One region of the Streptomyces sp. NPDC001108 genome, then DNA from elsewhere that is predicted to be linked to it. Evidence: riboswitches for the same ligand, from Rfam matches in the RefSeq annotation. Region 1 holds a riboswitch; the other holds the start of a gene.

Region 1 (7,476 bases):
CCAAGCCCACCGCCGAGGAGTACAAGGAGATCACCAGCGGCCACGGTCACCACTGATCGCCTGAACTGATCGCCACGGCAGGAGCCCCGTCCATTCGATGGACGGGGCTCTTTGCCGTGCCCGGCGGTCGATAGGGTGGGATCGACCCCTGTACCGAGTGTGGACCCTGGAGCGGACCATGAACGTTGTGACCCCGATCGGCGGCGACAGCGTGGCGGCCCACTCCTGGCCCGCCGTACTGAACGCCCTGCTGCGTGGCGAGGACCTCGGCGCCGACGCCACCGCCTGGGCGATGGACCGCATCATGAGCGGTGAGGCCACCGATGTGCAGATCGCCGGATTCACGGTGGCGCTGCGGGCCAAGGGCGAGACCGTCGACGAGGTCTCCGGCCTGGTCCGGGCGATGTACGAGCACGCCCGCACCATCGAGGTGCCCGGCCGCACGGTCGACATCGTCGGCACCGGCGGCGACCTCGCCAAGACGGTCAACATCTCCACCATGTCGGCGATCGTCATCGCCGGCACCGGCGCCAAGGTCGTCAAGCACGGCAACCGCGCCTCCTCCTCGGCGTCCGGCTCCTCCGACGTGCTGGAGAAGCTCGGCGTCAACCTGGACCTCTCCGCGGAGCGGGTCGTCGAGGTGGCCGAGGAAGCGGGCATCACCTTCTGCTTCGCGGTGCGCTTCCACCCCGCCCTGCGCCATGTGGCCAGGGCCCGCAAGGAGCTCGGGACGCCGACCACGTTCAACATCCTCGGCCCGCTCACCAACCCGGCCCGGGTGCGCTCCCAGGCCGTCGGGGTGGCCGACCCGAAGATGGCGCCGATCGTCGCCGGGGTGCTGGCCGAACGGGGCAACTCCGCGCTGGTCTTCCGCGGCGACGACGGTCTGGACGAGCTGACGACGACCGCGACCTCCCGGGTCTGGGTGGTGCGCGACGGGGCCGTCCGCGAGGAGGCGTTCGACCCGCGCGACGTCGGCCTGGAGCTGGTGCCCGTGGAGGCGCTGCGCGGGGCGGACGCCTCGTACAACGCGGATGTGGCCCGGCGGGTGCTGGCGGGTGAGCGGGGACCGGTGCGCGACGCCGTGCTGCTCAACTCGGCGGCGGCGCTGACGGCGCTGGACCCGGCGGACGGCACGCTGAACGAGCGGCTCGCGGCCGGGATGGCCCGCGCCGCCGAGTCCATCGACTCGGGCGCGGCGGCCCGGGTGCTGGAACGCTGGGTGGCCGTCAGCAACGCCTGAGCAGGCGGGTGCGGACACGGGGCGCGGTCCGGATGGTGGACCGCGCCCTTGCGCGTCCCCATGCGTATGGCAAGATACAGGCAGGTCATGAGTGACAGCGACTACGGCCCCGGCCCGCTGTCCGGCAACCCTCCGTCCGTGGCGGGGTGCCCCGGGTGAAGACCAGGCCGTAGGCAGCGAGGTCTGCGGCAAGCGCGGGCCCCTCGGCATCGGAGCATGCCAACCCCCGGGGTCCTGGTCCCTAGGGAGCCTCTTGTGAGCACGCGAATGCGATAGGGCCGTCGGCCCTTCTCCGCACCCCTTTCTCCTTTCTCTCCGCTGCGCTGCCGCGTACCCGCCGGCGCACGGATTTCGCCTGCCTCTTACGGGAGTTCGCCATGTCCGTCTTCACCGCTGTCGCCGACCAGTCGCTTTGTGCCCCTCTGCCGGTTCTGGGCGAGGATGTCAGGGTTCCGCTGGTGACCGGTGGGGAGGTCACGTACGCCGCGCTCGACTACGCCGCCAGCGCCCCCGCCCTCCAGCGGGTCTGGGACGACGTCGCCGCGTACGCCCCGTACTACGGCAGCGTCCACCGCGGGGCCGGGTACCTCTCGCAGCTCTCCACCGACCTCTTCGAGAACAGCCGGGCCACCGTCGCGGAGTTCCTCGGCTGCCGCGCCGACGACCAGGTGGTCTTCACCCGCTCCACCACCGACTCGCTGAACCTGCTGGCCGCGGTCCTCCCGGCCGACTGCCAGGTCTTCGTCTACGAGACCGAGCACCACGCCTCGCTGCTGCCGTGGCGCGACGCCCGGGTGACGTACCTGAACGCCCCGCGGACCCCCGCCCAGGCGGTCGAGTCCCTGGAGCGGGCGCTCGCCGACCGCGAACCCTACGGCCCGGCGCTGGTCTGCGTCACCGGCGCCTCCAACGTCACCGGTGAGCTGTGGCCGGTGAAGGAGCTGGCCGCCGCCGCGCACGCGCACGGGGCCCGGATCGTGCTGGACGCCGCCCAGCTCGCCCCGCACCACCCGGTGGACATCGCGGAGCTGGACGTCGACTGGGTCGCTTTTTCCGGCCACAAGCTGTACGCGCCCTTCGGCTCGGGCGTCCTCGCCGGCCGGGCCGACTGGCTCCGGGAGGCCGAGCCCTACCTGGCGGGCGGCGGCGCCTCGCGCAAGGTCGCCCGTCGCGCCGACGGCGGCGTGGACGTCGAGTGGCACTCCACCGCCGCCCGCCACGAGGCCGGTTCCCCCAATGTGATCGGCGTGTACTCCATCGCCTCCGCCTGCAAGGCGCTCACCGAGGCGGGCTTCGAGAACCTGGTCGTCCGGGAGCAGGCGCTGGTGGCCGCCGTGCGGGCCGGGCTCGCCGAGGTTCCGCAGGTCAAGGTGTTGTCGCTGTTCGGCGACGACGCCCCGCGGGTCGGCGTGATCTCCTTCGTGGTGGAGGGCTGGAACAGCTCGCACTTCGCCGCCGCGCTCTCCGCCGAGTACGGCATCGGCGTCCGCGACGGCCTCTTCTGCGCCCACCCGCTGGTCCGCACCCTGCTGGGCAGCGACCCGGAGCAGGTCGGCGAGTGCGGCGCGCCCGAGGCCGAGCCGGGCGAGAGGTCGCTCAACGCCATCCGGGTGAGCTTCGGCGCCGGTACGCCCGAGGAGCACATCGAGCGCTTCGTCCGCGCGGTCAAGGAGCTGGTGAGCGAGGGCGCCCAGTGGAAGTACCGGACCGAGGGCGGCCGCTGCGTCCCGGACCGGGGTGCGGCACAGCTCTGAACAGAGCTTCGGCGGGGTGCGGACCGTGTGTCCGTACCCCGCCGACGTGTTGTTGTGGGAGGGCGGCTACGAGTCCAGGCCGATGGCGAACGCGGCCTCCAGGTCGTGCTGCGAGTAGGTGCGGAAGGCCACGTGCGTGTCGGTGGCCTCGACCCCGGGGATCTTGCTGATCCGGCCCGGGATGATGTCGGCCAGATCGTCGTGCCGGGCCACCCGGACCATGGCGATCAGGTCGTACGTACCGGTGACCGAGAAGACCTCGCTGACACTGTCCAGCGCGGCGATGGCCTCGGCGATCTCGGGGATCCGGTCCACGCTGGTTTTGATGAGCACGATCGCGCTGATCACGGCTGGCTTTCTCCCTCGGTGGCCGCGGCTGGTTCCTTCACTCTATCCGTACGCCGGAAGCGCCCCCATGCGTAGAGGAAGCCCAGGAGGAACCCCACCACATGGGCCAGGTAGGCCACGCCGGGGCCCCCGTTCCCCGCGCCCCGCACCGCCAGCCACTGGAGGACGAACCAGAAGACCAGCACGATCCAGGCGGGGAAGCGCAGCGGCAGGAAGAAGAGGAACGGGAAGAGGCTGGTGACCCGGGCGCGGGGGAAGAGGTGGAGGAAGGCCCCGAGCACCGCCGAGATCGATCCCGAGGCGCCGACCAGCGTCTGGTCGGAGGTGGCGTGCGCGGCGGCGTAGGCCATCAGGGCGAGGTAGCCGCTGATGACGTAGAAGGCGGCGAACCCGATCCGGCCCATCCGCTCCTCGGCCATCGCCCCGAACACGTACAGGAAGAGGATGTTGCCGAGCAGGTGGATCCAGCTTCCGTGCACGAAGAGGGCGGTGAGCGGGGTGAGCAGGGCGTGGGCGGACCCCTCCCACAGCTCGCTGGGGATCACGCCCCAGCGTTCGAAGTACCCGGCCTGGGCGGCGAGGGCGGCGTCGGCGGTGCCGTGGACCGCGCGGAGCCCGGAGAGCGGGCTGAGCGCGAAGACCAGGACGCAGACCGCGATCAGGGAATGGGTCACCAGCGGTCCGCCGGAGGTGACCGTACGGAGCACCCCGCCGGTCACCCGGCCCGCCACGGCTCGCGGATCGATCATGAACAGATCATGACGTACAGGGAGGGAACGGGACAGAGCGCCTCGCCGTGTCGGGGGGACGCACCGAGGCCGTAGGGTTACGGCAGGACATCCGCAGTTCGACGGCGCACCGCGAGATCCTTGAAGCAAGCGGCACGAGGCTCGACGAAAGAGGACGCAACGATGACGACGGTTCCCCAGCCGACCGACGGGACCCGCTGGCGCTGCACGCTCTGCGGAAATCTGACCCGCTTCGACGTGACGCGCTCCTCGAAGGTCGTCGAGTACGTCCATCTCGACCTGGCCGGTGAGGCCACCGTCGAGGAACGCGAGGTGGTCAGTGAGACCATCGAGTCGGTGCGTTGCCGTTGGTGCAACGCGGTGGACCAGATCGAACTGGTGGACAGGCCGGGTGCCGACTCCTGACGGAGCCGCACCCACAGACTTTTTGGGGTGACGGATGGTGGAGCAGCCCGCGAGCGGCGCCGGCGCGGCCGAGCCGGCCGGCGACGCCGCCGCCGAGGTGCTCGACCGCCCGCTGCCCGAAGGGGTGCGGCGGCGGGTCGTCGCGCTGGTGGCGGACGCGTTCGGCGGTCTGACGGTCACCGAACTCCCGGCCCAGCTGCGCCAGTACGCCCGCTTCACCCCGACCCGGCGCGCCAAGTTCGCCGGGAACGCCATGGCGGCCGCGCTGGAGAGCGACGCGCTGTTCCGCCAGCGCATCGGTGAGCGGCTCCGGGACGGGCAGCCGGAGCTGGCCGCCGCGCTGGAGGCCGGTGCGCCGCCCGCCGCGGCCGACCCCGTCGACGTGGCCGCGGCCGCCTATGTGCTGCGCCCGGCGGGCTGGGTGAAGCTGGTCGCCGCCGCGGGCGAGGAGGTCCAGCGGGCGGACGCCGAGCGGGCCGACGAGGAGGGCCGCCGCGAGCTGGAGCGGCTCCGCGAGGAGCTGGAACGGGCTCGTTCCCACACGAGGGACGAGACGGAGCGGCTCCGCGCCGAACTGGACGCGGCCCGCAAGGAGGCCGACGCCCTCCAGCGCAAGCTGCGCAGCGCCGCCAACGAGGTCAAGCGCGGTGAGGCGGCGCTCCGCCGCAGCCGGGCCGAGACCGACACCGTACGGTCCGAGGCGGCCGCCCAGGTCTCGGCGGCCGAGAGCGAGACGCGTCGGCTCAAGGCGCGGCTCGCGGAGGCGGAGGCGGCCGTGGAGGCGGGCCGCCGGGCCGCCCGGGAGGGCCGTTCGGTCGAGGACATGCGGCTGCGGCTGCTGCTGGACACGGTGCTCGACGCGGCGAGCGGGCTCCGGCGGGAGCTGGCCCTGCCCCCCTCCACGATGCGCCCGGCCGACGGGGTGGACGCGGTGGAGCCGGGCCGGATGTCGCCCAAGGACATCGCGGCCAGGGCCCTTTCGGAGACCGACCCGGCCCTGCTGGACCAGCTGCTCGCGCTGCCGCAGGCGCACCTGATCATCGACGGCTACAACGTCACCAAGACCGGCTATCCCCAACTCCCCCTGGAGAAGCAGCGGTTGAGGCTGCTGGGTGGGCTCTCGATGCTCGCCGCGCAGACCGGTGCCGAGGTGACCTGTGTCTTCGACGGTGCCGAACTGGCGGCCCCGGTGCTGCTGGCGCCGCCGCGCGGGGTCCGGGTGCTGTTCAGCAAGCCCGGGGTGACCGCCGACGAACTGATCCGCCAGCTCGCGCGGGCCGAACCCCCGGGCCGGCCCGTCGTGGTGGTCTCCACCGACCGCGAGGTCGCGGACGGGGTGGCCAAGGCGGGCGCCCGGCCCGTCGCGTCCGTCTTGCTCCTGAAGCGCCTTTCGCGTGTCTAGTCCCACTCGTTCCGCTTGCCGGTTCTCGGACGGAATCGGGGAACGGACCGTCAATTCACCGCTACGCCCCGTGCGTCACGGGTAAAGAAGTGCGCGGTGTGACGAGATTTTTGGCGCGAGGATTTGAACTGATCACAACTCGGTCACTAGGGTCGGCCTTCGAACCTTCGCTCGGTTGATCACCCATCCGGGGTGACGGCGAAGGAACCGCCGAGTCCGTGACGTGCACGGAGCCGGGGAATTCGCATCCCCCACAGCCCGGTAGGCGGCTGGAGGAAGAAGGAGCTCGCCTTCGTGGCGTCCCACCGTCGTCCCAAGCAGCCGAGCCGAGCCCGTGTGACCGTGATCACCGCGGCCGCCACCGCTGCCGTAGCTCTGTCCTCCCAGGCGGCCCAGGCCGACCCCAAGCCGTCCAAGGACGAGGTCAAGTCCAAGGTCGAGAAGCTCAGCCACGACGCCGGCGAGGCCAACGAGCAGTACTACGGCGCCAAGGAGAAGCAGCAGAAGCTGGAGAAGGAAGTCAGCGCGCTGCAGGACAAGGTGGCCCGCGGCCAGGCGGAGATCAACAAGCTCCGCAACGGCCTCGGTTCGCTCGCCGCCGCGCAGTACCGCTCCGGCGGCATCGACCCCTCGGTGCAGCTCTTCCTCTCGTCCAACCCGGACACCTACCTCGACGAGGCGTCGGCGCTCGACCAGCTGACGGCCAAGCAGACCGAGGCCCTGGGCAAGATCCAGGAGAAGCAGCGGGTCCTCGCGCAGCAGCGCAAGGAGGCCCAGGCCAAGCTCGGTGACCTGGAGGACGTCCGCAAGACGCTCGGCGTCAAGAAGAAGGAGCTCCAGACCAAGCTGGCCAAGGCCCAGCAGATGCTCAACTCGCTGACCGCCGCCGAGCGCACGAAGATGCGCGAGGACGAGAAGCGCGCCAGCCGCGACGCCGGAGCCCGCGTCGAGCTCGGCAACGAGGCCCCCGCCTCCGCCTGGGGCGCCGCCGCCCTCCAGGCCGCCTCCACCCAGGTCGGCAAGCCGTACGGCCGCGGTGGTACCGGCCCCAGCACCTTCGACTGCTCCGGGCTGACCCAGTGGGCCTACGCCCAGGCCAACGTCCAGATCTCCCGGGTCACCTACACCCAGGTCAACGACGGCGTCCGGATCGGCCGCAGCGCCCTGAAGCCGGGCGACCTGGTGTTCTTCAACAACACCTCGCACGTGGCGCTCTACGCGGGCAACAACACCGTCCTGCACGCCCCGTACCCGGGCACGGTCGTCCGCTACGAGTCGATGAACACCATCGGCAGCTTCCAGTTCGGCGTACGCGTCGGCTGAGAACGCCCGAACGGGCGAATTCCCGCGCCCGCGCAGACACCCCGTCCCGCCGGAGACCGCAAGGTCACCGGCGGGACGCCGTCGTTTCCGGCCCGCTCCCGACCGGCGCGGCCCGTGGTCGACGGGTGATCACCCCACTACTGTCTGTCTGCCGTGCGGCTCCCGGTCGTCGGTCCGCCCGTCCCGGGCGGCAGGGGGCCGCGTGCGTCTGCGTACAGCGGAAGGGAGTGCGGCGTCCTGTGGTGTCCCATC
Region 2 (7,476 bases), on a different contig from region 1:
AGCCGGGCGGCAGCCCGGAGAAGACACTGGGCCTGGTCGCCCGGGACGCGGCCGCGGCGGAGCGCGGGAAGCAGCGGGGACCGGCACCGGTGGCGGCCCGCCGGACGGGGGATAGGTTGGCTGATATGACCACCTCCGACCCCGGGCCCGACACCCCCGACGCCCTCTCCGAGCGCGACCGCGCCGTGCTGGCCGTCGAACGGCAGTCGTGGTCCGGCCCCGGGGCGAAGGAGCGGGCGATCCGCGAGCAGCTCGGCATCTCGCCCACCCGCTACTACCAACTGCTCAACGCCCTCCTCGACGACCGCCGCGCCCTGGCGGAGGACCCGGTCACCGTCAACCGCCTCCGCCGGATCCGCGACGCCCGCCGCGCCCGCCGCTGAGCACCGGGCACGGTCTTCACATAGAGGAACGGGCGCGCCCAGGAACACGCCCCGGCCCCCGCCAGGCATCGGCCCCCGCCCGGGAAGGTCCTTGGCCGACCGCCGCCCCCACCCCGTTCCCCGGCTATAGGCTCGCCCCATGGGCAGCAACCCGGAAGCACCCACCCCCGCCCCGGACGGGACGCCCGCCGGGCTCCCGGTCCCGACCACCGGGGCCGGCCGAGAGGCCCTCGCCGCGATCCTCGCCCGCCCCGACCGTGCCGTGATCGCGCTCGACTTCGACGGCACCCTCGCCGACATCGTCCCGGACCCGGAGCAGGCCCGCGCTCACCCCGGCGCCGTACCGGCCCTCGCCGCGCTCGCCCCGAAGGTGGGCTCCGTCGCCGTGATCACCGGCCGCCCGGCCGGCGTCGCGGTGCGGCACGGCGGCTTCGCCGGGGTCCCCGGCCTCGACCACCTCGTCGTCCTCGGCCATTACGGCGCCGAGCGCTGGGACGCCGTCACCGGCACCGTCCACGCCCCCGCCCCGCACCCCGGCATCGCCGCCGTCCGCGCCGAACTCCCCGGCGTCCTGGACCGCTCCGGCTCCTGGCACGGCACCTGGACCGAGGAGAAGGGCCGGGCCATCGCCGTCCACACCCGCCGCGCCACCGACCCGCAGAGCGCGTTCGAAGCCCTGCGCGGGCCCCTGGGCGAGCTGGCCGCCCGGCACGGACTGGTCGTCGAGCCCGGCCGTCTGGTCCTGGAACTGCGCCCGCCCGGCGTGGACAAGGGCGTGGCCCTCACCGAATACCTCCGGGAGACCGGCGCCCGCTCCGTGCTCTTCGCGGGCGACGACCTCGGCGACCTCGCCGCCTACGCCGCGGTGGAGAAGCTCCGCGCCGACGGCCCCGACGCCGTACCCGGACTTCTGATCTGCAGCGGCAGCGCGGAGGTCACCGAACTCTCCGACCGCGCCGACCTGCGCCTGGACGGCCCCGCGGGCGTCGTCGCCTTCCTCGCCCGACTGGCCGAAACCATCGGAACGACCAACAACCCCCGGGAGACGCCCTAGGGGTGTCTGACACATGCCTGCGGCGTCGCGGGGTCCGGCACATCCCCAAGCTCTCGGCTTCGCTCGAGCAGGGGACACCCCACTGCTCGCGGCGTTGCCGAACCGCCCACGTGGCTCCTTCCCCGAGCTCTCAACTCCGTTCGAGCAGGGGAGACCCCATCCGCGGACGCCCCGGCGCCTTGCGATCGCACGCACCGGACCCCGCTCCTTCACCCGCACTCATTTATCAGACACCCCCTAATCCCGCCGCAGCGCGTCCAACTGGTCGAGGAACCACTGCTGCGGCGGCAGCGCGACCGCCGCAGCGGCCAGGCGCTCGGTGCGCGCCGCCCGCTCGTCCTCGGCCATCGTCAGCGCCTCGTGCAGCGCCGTCGCCGTCGCCGACACGTCGTACGGATTCACCACGACCGCGTCGCCGCCCAGCTCCTCGTACGCCCCCGCCTCCCGGGACAGGACCAGCGCGCAGCCGTGGTCGGAGACGACCGGGATCTCCTTGGCGACCAGGTTCATGCCGTCGCGGATCGGGTTCACGAGCGCCACGTCCGCCAGCCGGTACGCGGCCAGCGAGCGGGCGAAGTCGTCCTCGACGTGCAGCACCACCGGCGTCCAGCCGGCCGTGCCGAACTTCATGTTGATGTCGTCGGCGACCCGGCGCACCTCGGCCGTGTAGTCCTGGTACACCAGCAGGTCCTGCCGGGAGGGGTAGGCGAAGGCGATGTGGACGACGCGTTCGCGCCACTGGGGCCGCTCGGCCAGGAGTTCCCGGTACGCGAGCAGGCCGCGCACGATGTTCTTGGACAGCTCGGTCCGGTCCACCCGCACGATCGTCCTCCGGTCCGGGCCGACCTGCTCGCGCAACGCGGCCAGCCGCTCGTCCACGTCCGCCTCGTGGGCCCGGCGGCGCAGGAAGTCCCCGTCCGCGCCGAGCCCGTGCACACCGATCCGGGTCTCCCCGGTGCCGCCCAGGATCCGGTTGCAGCAGTCGGTGAACGCGTCCGCCCAGCGCCGGGTCAGGAACGCCGCCCGGTCCGCGCCCAGGATGCCGCGCAGCAACTGCTCGGCGATGTCGTCGGGGAGCAGCCGGAAGTAGTCGACCGGCGCCCACGGCGTGTGCGAGAAGTGGCCGATGCGCAGATCGGGGCGGAGTGCGCGGAGCATGCCCGGCACCAGCGCCAGGTGGTAGTCCTGCACCAGCACGTCGGCGCCCTGCCCGGCCTCCTCGGCGAGCGCCTCGGCGAAGGCCCGGTTGTACCGCTCGAACGATGCCCACTGGTGCCGGAACTCCCGGTCGAAGACCGGCTCCGTCGGGGTCTGGTACAGCAGGTGGTGGATGAACCAGAGCACCGAGTTGGCGATGCCGTTGTACGCGTCGGCGTAGGTGACCGCGTCGATGTCGAGCATCCGGACACCCGGCTCGCCGACCCCGCGCCGGACCGCCTCCCGGTCCCCGTCGCCCAGCGCCGCGCACACCCACAGCTTGTCGTCGACGGCGCTCAGCCCGGACACCAGCCCGCCGCCGCCCCGTCTCGCGGCGAGCGAGCCGTCGTGCTCCCGGGTGTACGAGACCGGGCCGCGGTTGGACGCGACGAGCACCCGGGCACCGGTCGGGGGACCGTCGGCCGGGGCGTCGTCGGGCCGGGCGGTGGGACGGGAATCGCGCGCGGAGACCATGTTGCGGAATCTAGCCCGATCGCGAACCGCCCAAACGTGCGAAATCAGGCCGCCCGGCGGGCCAGGTACTCCTCGATCCCGCACATCGGAGGCCGCTCCTCGGTGTCCACCGCATGGGTGCGGGGCACGAAGCCGTTCGCCCCGCGCTCGAACTGGGTGAGCGCCGGACGCACCAAGTGCCCGCGGGAGAGCCGGAGCTGGGCCGTGCGGTAGATGGCAGCGGCCATCCGGCCGAGCGCCTGTCCGTCCTGGTGCCGGTGCTTGCGCACCCCGACGTCGACCTGGGCCAGCGCGTCCAGCCCGACCGTGTGCAGCGCGTCGACCAGCAGCCCGAGCTCCACCCCGTAGCCGACCGGGAACGGCAGCCGTTCCAGCAGCGAGCGGCGCACGGCGTACTCGCCCCCCAACGGCTGTACGAATCCGGCCAGCCGGGGCCAGTGCAGATTGAGCAGCGGGCGCGCGACCAGCTCGGTCACCCGGCCGCCCTGCCCCGTGGTGTCGCCGAGCGGGCGGTCGTACATCGCCTTGACGAACTGGACGTCCGGATCGGTCAGCAAGGGGCCGACGATGCCGGAGACGAAGTCGGCCGAGAAGTCCTTCAGGTCGGCGTCGACGAAGCACACGATGTCCCCGCCGGTCACCAGGAGCGACCGCCACAGCACCTCGCCCTTGCCGGGCACGGCCGGTATCCGGGGGAGTATCGCGTCGCGGTGCACCACCCGCGCACCGGCCTCCCGGGCCACCCGGGCGGTGGCGTCCGTGGAACCGGAATCGATCACCACCAGCTCGTCGACCAGCCGGACCTTCTCCATCAGCTCACGCCGGATCGTCGCGACGATCTCGCCGACCGTCGCCTCCTCGTTCAGCGCGGGCAGCACGACGCTGACACTCCCGCGCCCCGCCTCCCCGGCCGCGGCCCGAGCGGCCAGGAGGCGGTCCAGCGGGCGGTCGGCGGCCGACCAGGAACGCCTGGTCAGCCAGTGCTCGACCTCTTCCAGCACGGTCGGTACTCCCTGTTGTGTGATCCATCTCGCGGGTCGGACGACTATCTCAACAGCCCGCGGCTTCGGTTACAGTCTTGAACAACGCGGACGACCATCGCATGCCGGGGTCCGTCCGCCGAAAAATGCCCGGATCGAAGATCCGGTGCCACAGCGCTCATCCAGAGGGACTGAGGGAACGGCCCGTTGAAGTCCCGGCAACCCCCCCACCGACCGTGCGGTCCGGTGAGGAAGGTGCCAATTCCGTCTCGTGGCGAAACGCGCCGCGGGGAAGATGAGGAGAAAGGGCCTCGCCATCATGGCTGCGCAGACCGCTGCAGTAAGCACCGACGCTTCCGTCGACACCACCGAATCCGCCGCGTCCGTCGATCTCGGACCCGCTTCCGGCCTTTCCTGTCGCGAGTGCGGCGAGCGTTTCGAGCTCGGCCCCATTTTCGCCTGTGCCTCCTGTTTCGGCCCGCTCGAAGTCGCGTACGAACTGCCGACCGGTTCCCCCGAGGAGCTGAGGAAGCGCATCGAGGCCGGACCGGCGAACATCTGGCGCTACGCCCCGCTGCTGCCGGTCCCCGCGGACGTCGCCGAGAAGCCCAACCTGAACCCCGGCTGGACCAAGCTCGTCCAGGCCGACAACCTCGCCCGTGAGCTGGGCGTCGAGCCCGGCAAGCTGTTCGTCAAGGACGACTCCGGCAACCCCACGCACTCCTTCAAGGACCGCGTCGTCGCCCAGGCCATCGAGGCCGCCCGCGCCTTCGGCTTCACCACCCTGTCCTGCTCCTCCACCGGCAACCTCGCCGGTGCGGTGGGCGCCGCCGCCGCCCGCGCCGGCTTCCGCTCCTGCGTCTTCATCCCGCACGACCTGGAGCAGGGCAAGGTCGTCATGGCCGCGGTGTACGGCGGTGAGCTGGTCGGCATCGAGGGCACGTACGACGACGTCAACCGCTTCTGCTCCGAGCTGATCGGCGACCCGCTCGGCGAGGGCTGGGGCTTCGTCAACGTCAACCTGCGCCCGTACTACGGCGAGGGCTCCAAGACCCTGGCGTACGAGATCTGCGAGCAGCTCGGCTGGCGGCTCCCGGACCAGCTGGTCATCCCGATCGCCTCCGGCTCCCAGTTCACCAAGATCGACAAGGGGCTCCAGGAGCTGATCAAGCTCGGTCTGGTCGAGGACAAGCCGTACAAGCTCTTCGGCGCCCAGGCCGAGGGGTGCTCGCCGGTCTCGGTGGCGTACAAGGGCGGTCACGACGTCGTCCGGCCGCAGAAGCCGAACACGATCGCCAAGTCGCTCGCGATCGGCAACCCGGCCGACGGCCCGTACGTCCTGGACATCGCCCGCCGCACCGGCGGCGCGGTCGAGGACGTGAACGACGAGCAGGTCGTCGACGCGATCAAGCTGCTGGCCCGCACCGAGGGGATCTTCGCGGAGACGGCGGGCGGGGTGACGGTCGGCGTGACGAAGAAGCTCATCGAGGCCGGTCTGATCGATCCCGCGCTGACCACGGTCGTCCTCAACACGGGCGACGGACTCAAGACCCTCGACGCGGTGGCCGAGACCTCTCAGGCGACCGCGACGATCCGCCCCAGCCTGGAGGCGTTCCGCGCCGCCGGCCTCGCCACCAGCTGATCAACCGAGCCTCCAGGAAGGACACACCCATGAGCGTCAAGGTCCGTATCCCCACCATCCTCCGCACCTACACCGGCGGCCAGGCCGAGGTTCCGGCCGAGGGCTCGACCCTCTCCCAGGTCATCGCGTCCCTGGAGCAGAACCACCCGGGCATCGCCGCCCGCGTCCTGGACGACCAGGGCAAGCTGCGCCGCTTCGTGAACGTGTACGTCAACGACGACGACGTCCGCTTCGAGGACGGCCTGAACACCGCGACGCCGGACGGCGCCGGCATTTCGATCATCCCGGCGGTGGCCGGCGGCTGCTGAGGCCCGACTCCCTGACATCACGATGTCCTGACGCCGTTCCGATGTCCTGACGCCCTGATGCCTGATGTCGCGATGTCCTGGTGTTCTTGATGCCGCGCCGATCGGCCGGGACTGTCGCCCGCGTTGTCGAATTGCCCTCTCCGGATTCAAACGGAGGGGGCAATTCTGCATGGTTGAGCGCGGTAGAGTAGGGGAAGTCCCCCCAGCTGCTCGCGCCAACCGCGTATGAGAATGCGCCCGGCCCCGACAAGATGCAGCCAAAGTGTGTGTTCCGCTTGCGGCATAAGTCACCTTTGCCCGGCCCGAGTTGCCCGGGAATCCTCTGAATCGCGCATATCCGGGTGTTCAGCGCTGCCCAGAATTCTCGTCCGATTGACCTGTTGCAGAGGGCAGTTGGACAGATACATTCAGCCGCGGTCGACGCGTTCCGGCGCACACGCCCTCTACCTGTCGGAGGGGGAGTTCTGACCCGGGTCCGCGAAGTGCGGACCTGCGCAAGGGCCAGTAATAGGGGAGTTAGGCATGGCTCAGGGCACCGTCAAGTGGTTCAACGCGGAGAAGGGGTACGGCTTCATCGCGGTCGACGGTGGTGCGGATGTTTTCGTCCACTACAGCGCGATCCAGATGGACGGATACCGCACCCTTGAAGAGGGTCAGCGAGTCGAGTTCGAGATCTCGCAGGGCCAGAAGGGGCCGCAGGCAGACATGGTCAAGCTCGCCGTCGGCTGAGTTCGAGCGGTCGGCCAACGACGCCACTCACGCACTGAGGGCCCGTACCCATGAGGTACGGGCCCTCAGTGCGTCCCGGACGCGCCCGGCGCGCGGACCTCGCGCCCCGCCCGCCCCCCCCGACGCGCCCGGCGCACCGTCCGCCACGCGCCCGGCGCACTGTCCACATCCCGAGGGGGACGCTTGCACTCTCGGGGGTCGAGTGCTAATCATTGGCGTTAGCACTCTCCAGGTGAGAGTGACAGAACTTGGACCGGGCCGGTGAGGCCCGCAGCCCGGTGGGGCAAGGAACCACCGGGTGCGCAGGCCGTCCGTCGCGGGCGCCATCCGGTCCGGAGAAATCCACCCCTGTCCGGGAGGACCACTTCACATGGCCAAGATCATCGCGTTCGACGAGGAGGCCCGGCGCGGTCTCGAGCGCGGCATGAACCAGCTCGCCGACGCCGTCAAGGTCACCCTTGGCCCCAAGGGTCGCAACGTCGTCCTTGAGAAGAAGTGGGGCGCCCCCACGATCACCAACGATGGTGTCTCCATCGCCAAGGAGATCGAGCTGGAGGACCCGTACGAGAAGATCGGTGCGGAGCTGGTCAAGGAGGTCGCCAAGAAGACGGACGACGTCGCCGGCGACGGTACGACCACCGCCACCGTTCTCGCCCAGGCGCTCGTCCGCGAGGGTCTGCGCAACGTCGCTGCGGGTGCCAACCCGATG

Evidence for each region. Region 1 has a riboswitch for S-adenosylmethionine ahead of ACWC97_RS13670 (aminotransferase class V-fold PLP-dependent enzyme). Riboswitches for the same ligand answer to the same signal wherever they lie in the genome.
Region 2: linked by a shared signal. The riboswitch ahead of thrC (threonine synthase) and the one ahead of ACWC97_RS13670 (aminotransferase class V-fold PLP-dependent enzyme) in region 1 are both predicted to bind S-adenosylmethionine.

The regions. Positions count from the first base shown of each region.
Region 1 covers NZ_JBSFKL010000005.1:56,607-64,082, forward strand. Annotated here, with positions in the region: gene qcrB (cytochrome bc1 complex cytochrome b subunit) at 1-56, shown strand, start outside; gene trpD (anthranilate phosphoribosyltransferase) at 179-1,243, shown strand; SAM riboswitch class IV at 1,327-1,444, shown strand; gene ACWC97_RS13670 (aminotransferase class V-fold PLP-dependent enzyme) at 1,621-2,997, shown strand; gene ACWC97_RS13675 (Lrp/AsnC family transcriptional regulator) at 3,064-3,345, opposite strand; gene ACWC97_RS13680 (rhomboid family intramembrane serine protease) at 3,342-4,094, opposite strand; gene ACWC97_RS13685 (hypothetical protein) at 4,257-4,499, shown strand; gene ACWC97_RS13690 (NYN domain-containing protein) at 4,537-5,901, shown strand; gene ACWC97_RS13695 (C40 family peptidase) at 6,196-7,224, shown strand; gene ACWC97_RS13700 (NlpC/P60 family protein) at 7,464-7,476, shown strand, end outside.
Region 2 covers NZ_JBSFKL010000012.1:191,714-199,189, forward strand. Annotated here, with positions in the region: partial or broken gene ACWC97_RS25430 (ABC transporter substrate-binding protein) at 1-62, shown strand, start outside; gene ACWC97_RS25435 (DUF3263 domain-containing protein) at 126-383, shown strand; gene otsB (trehalose-phosphatase) at 523-1,437, shown strand; gene ACWC97_RS25445 (alpha,alpha-trehalose-phosphate synthase (UDP-forming)) at 1,675-3,108, opposite strand; gene ACWC97_RS25450 (glucosyl-3-phosphoglycerate synthase) at 3,153-4,109, opposite strand; SAM riboswitch class I at 4,264-4,390, shown strand; gene thrC (threonine synthase) at 4,408-5,730, shown strand; gene ACWC97_RS25460 (ubiquitin-like small modifier protein 1) at 5,760-6,038, shown strand; gene ACWC97_RS25465 (cold-shock protein) at 6,561-6,767, shown strand; gene groL (chaperonin GroEL) at 7,138-7,476, shown strand, end outside.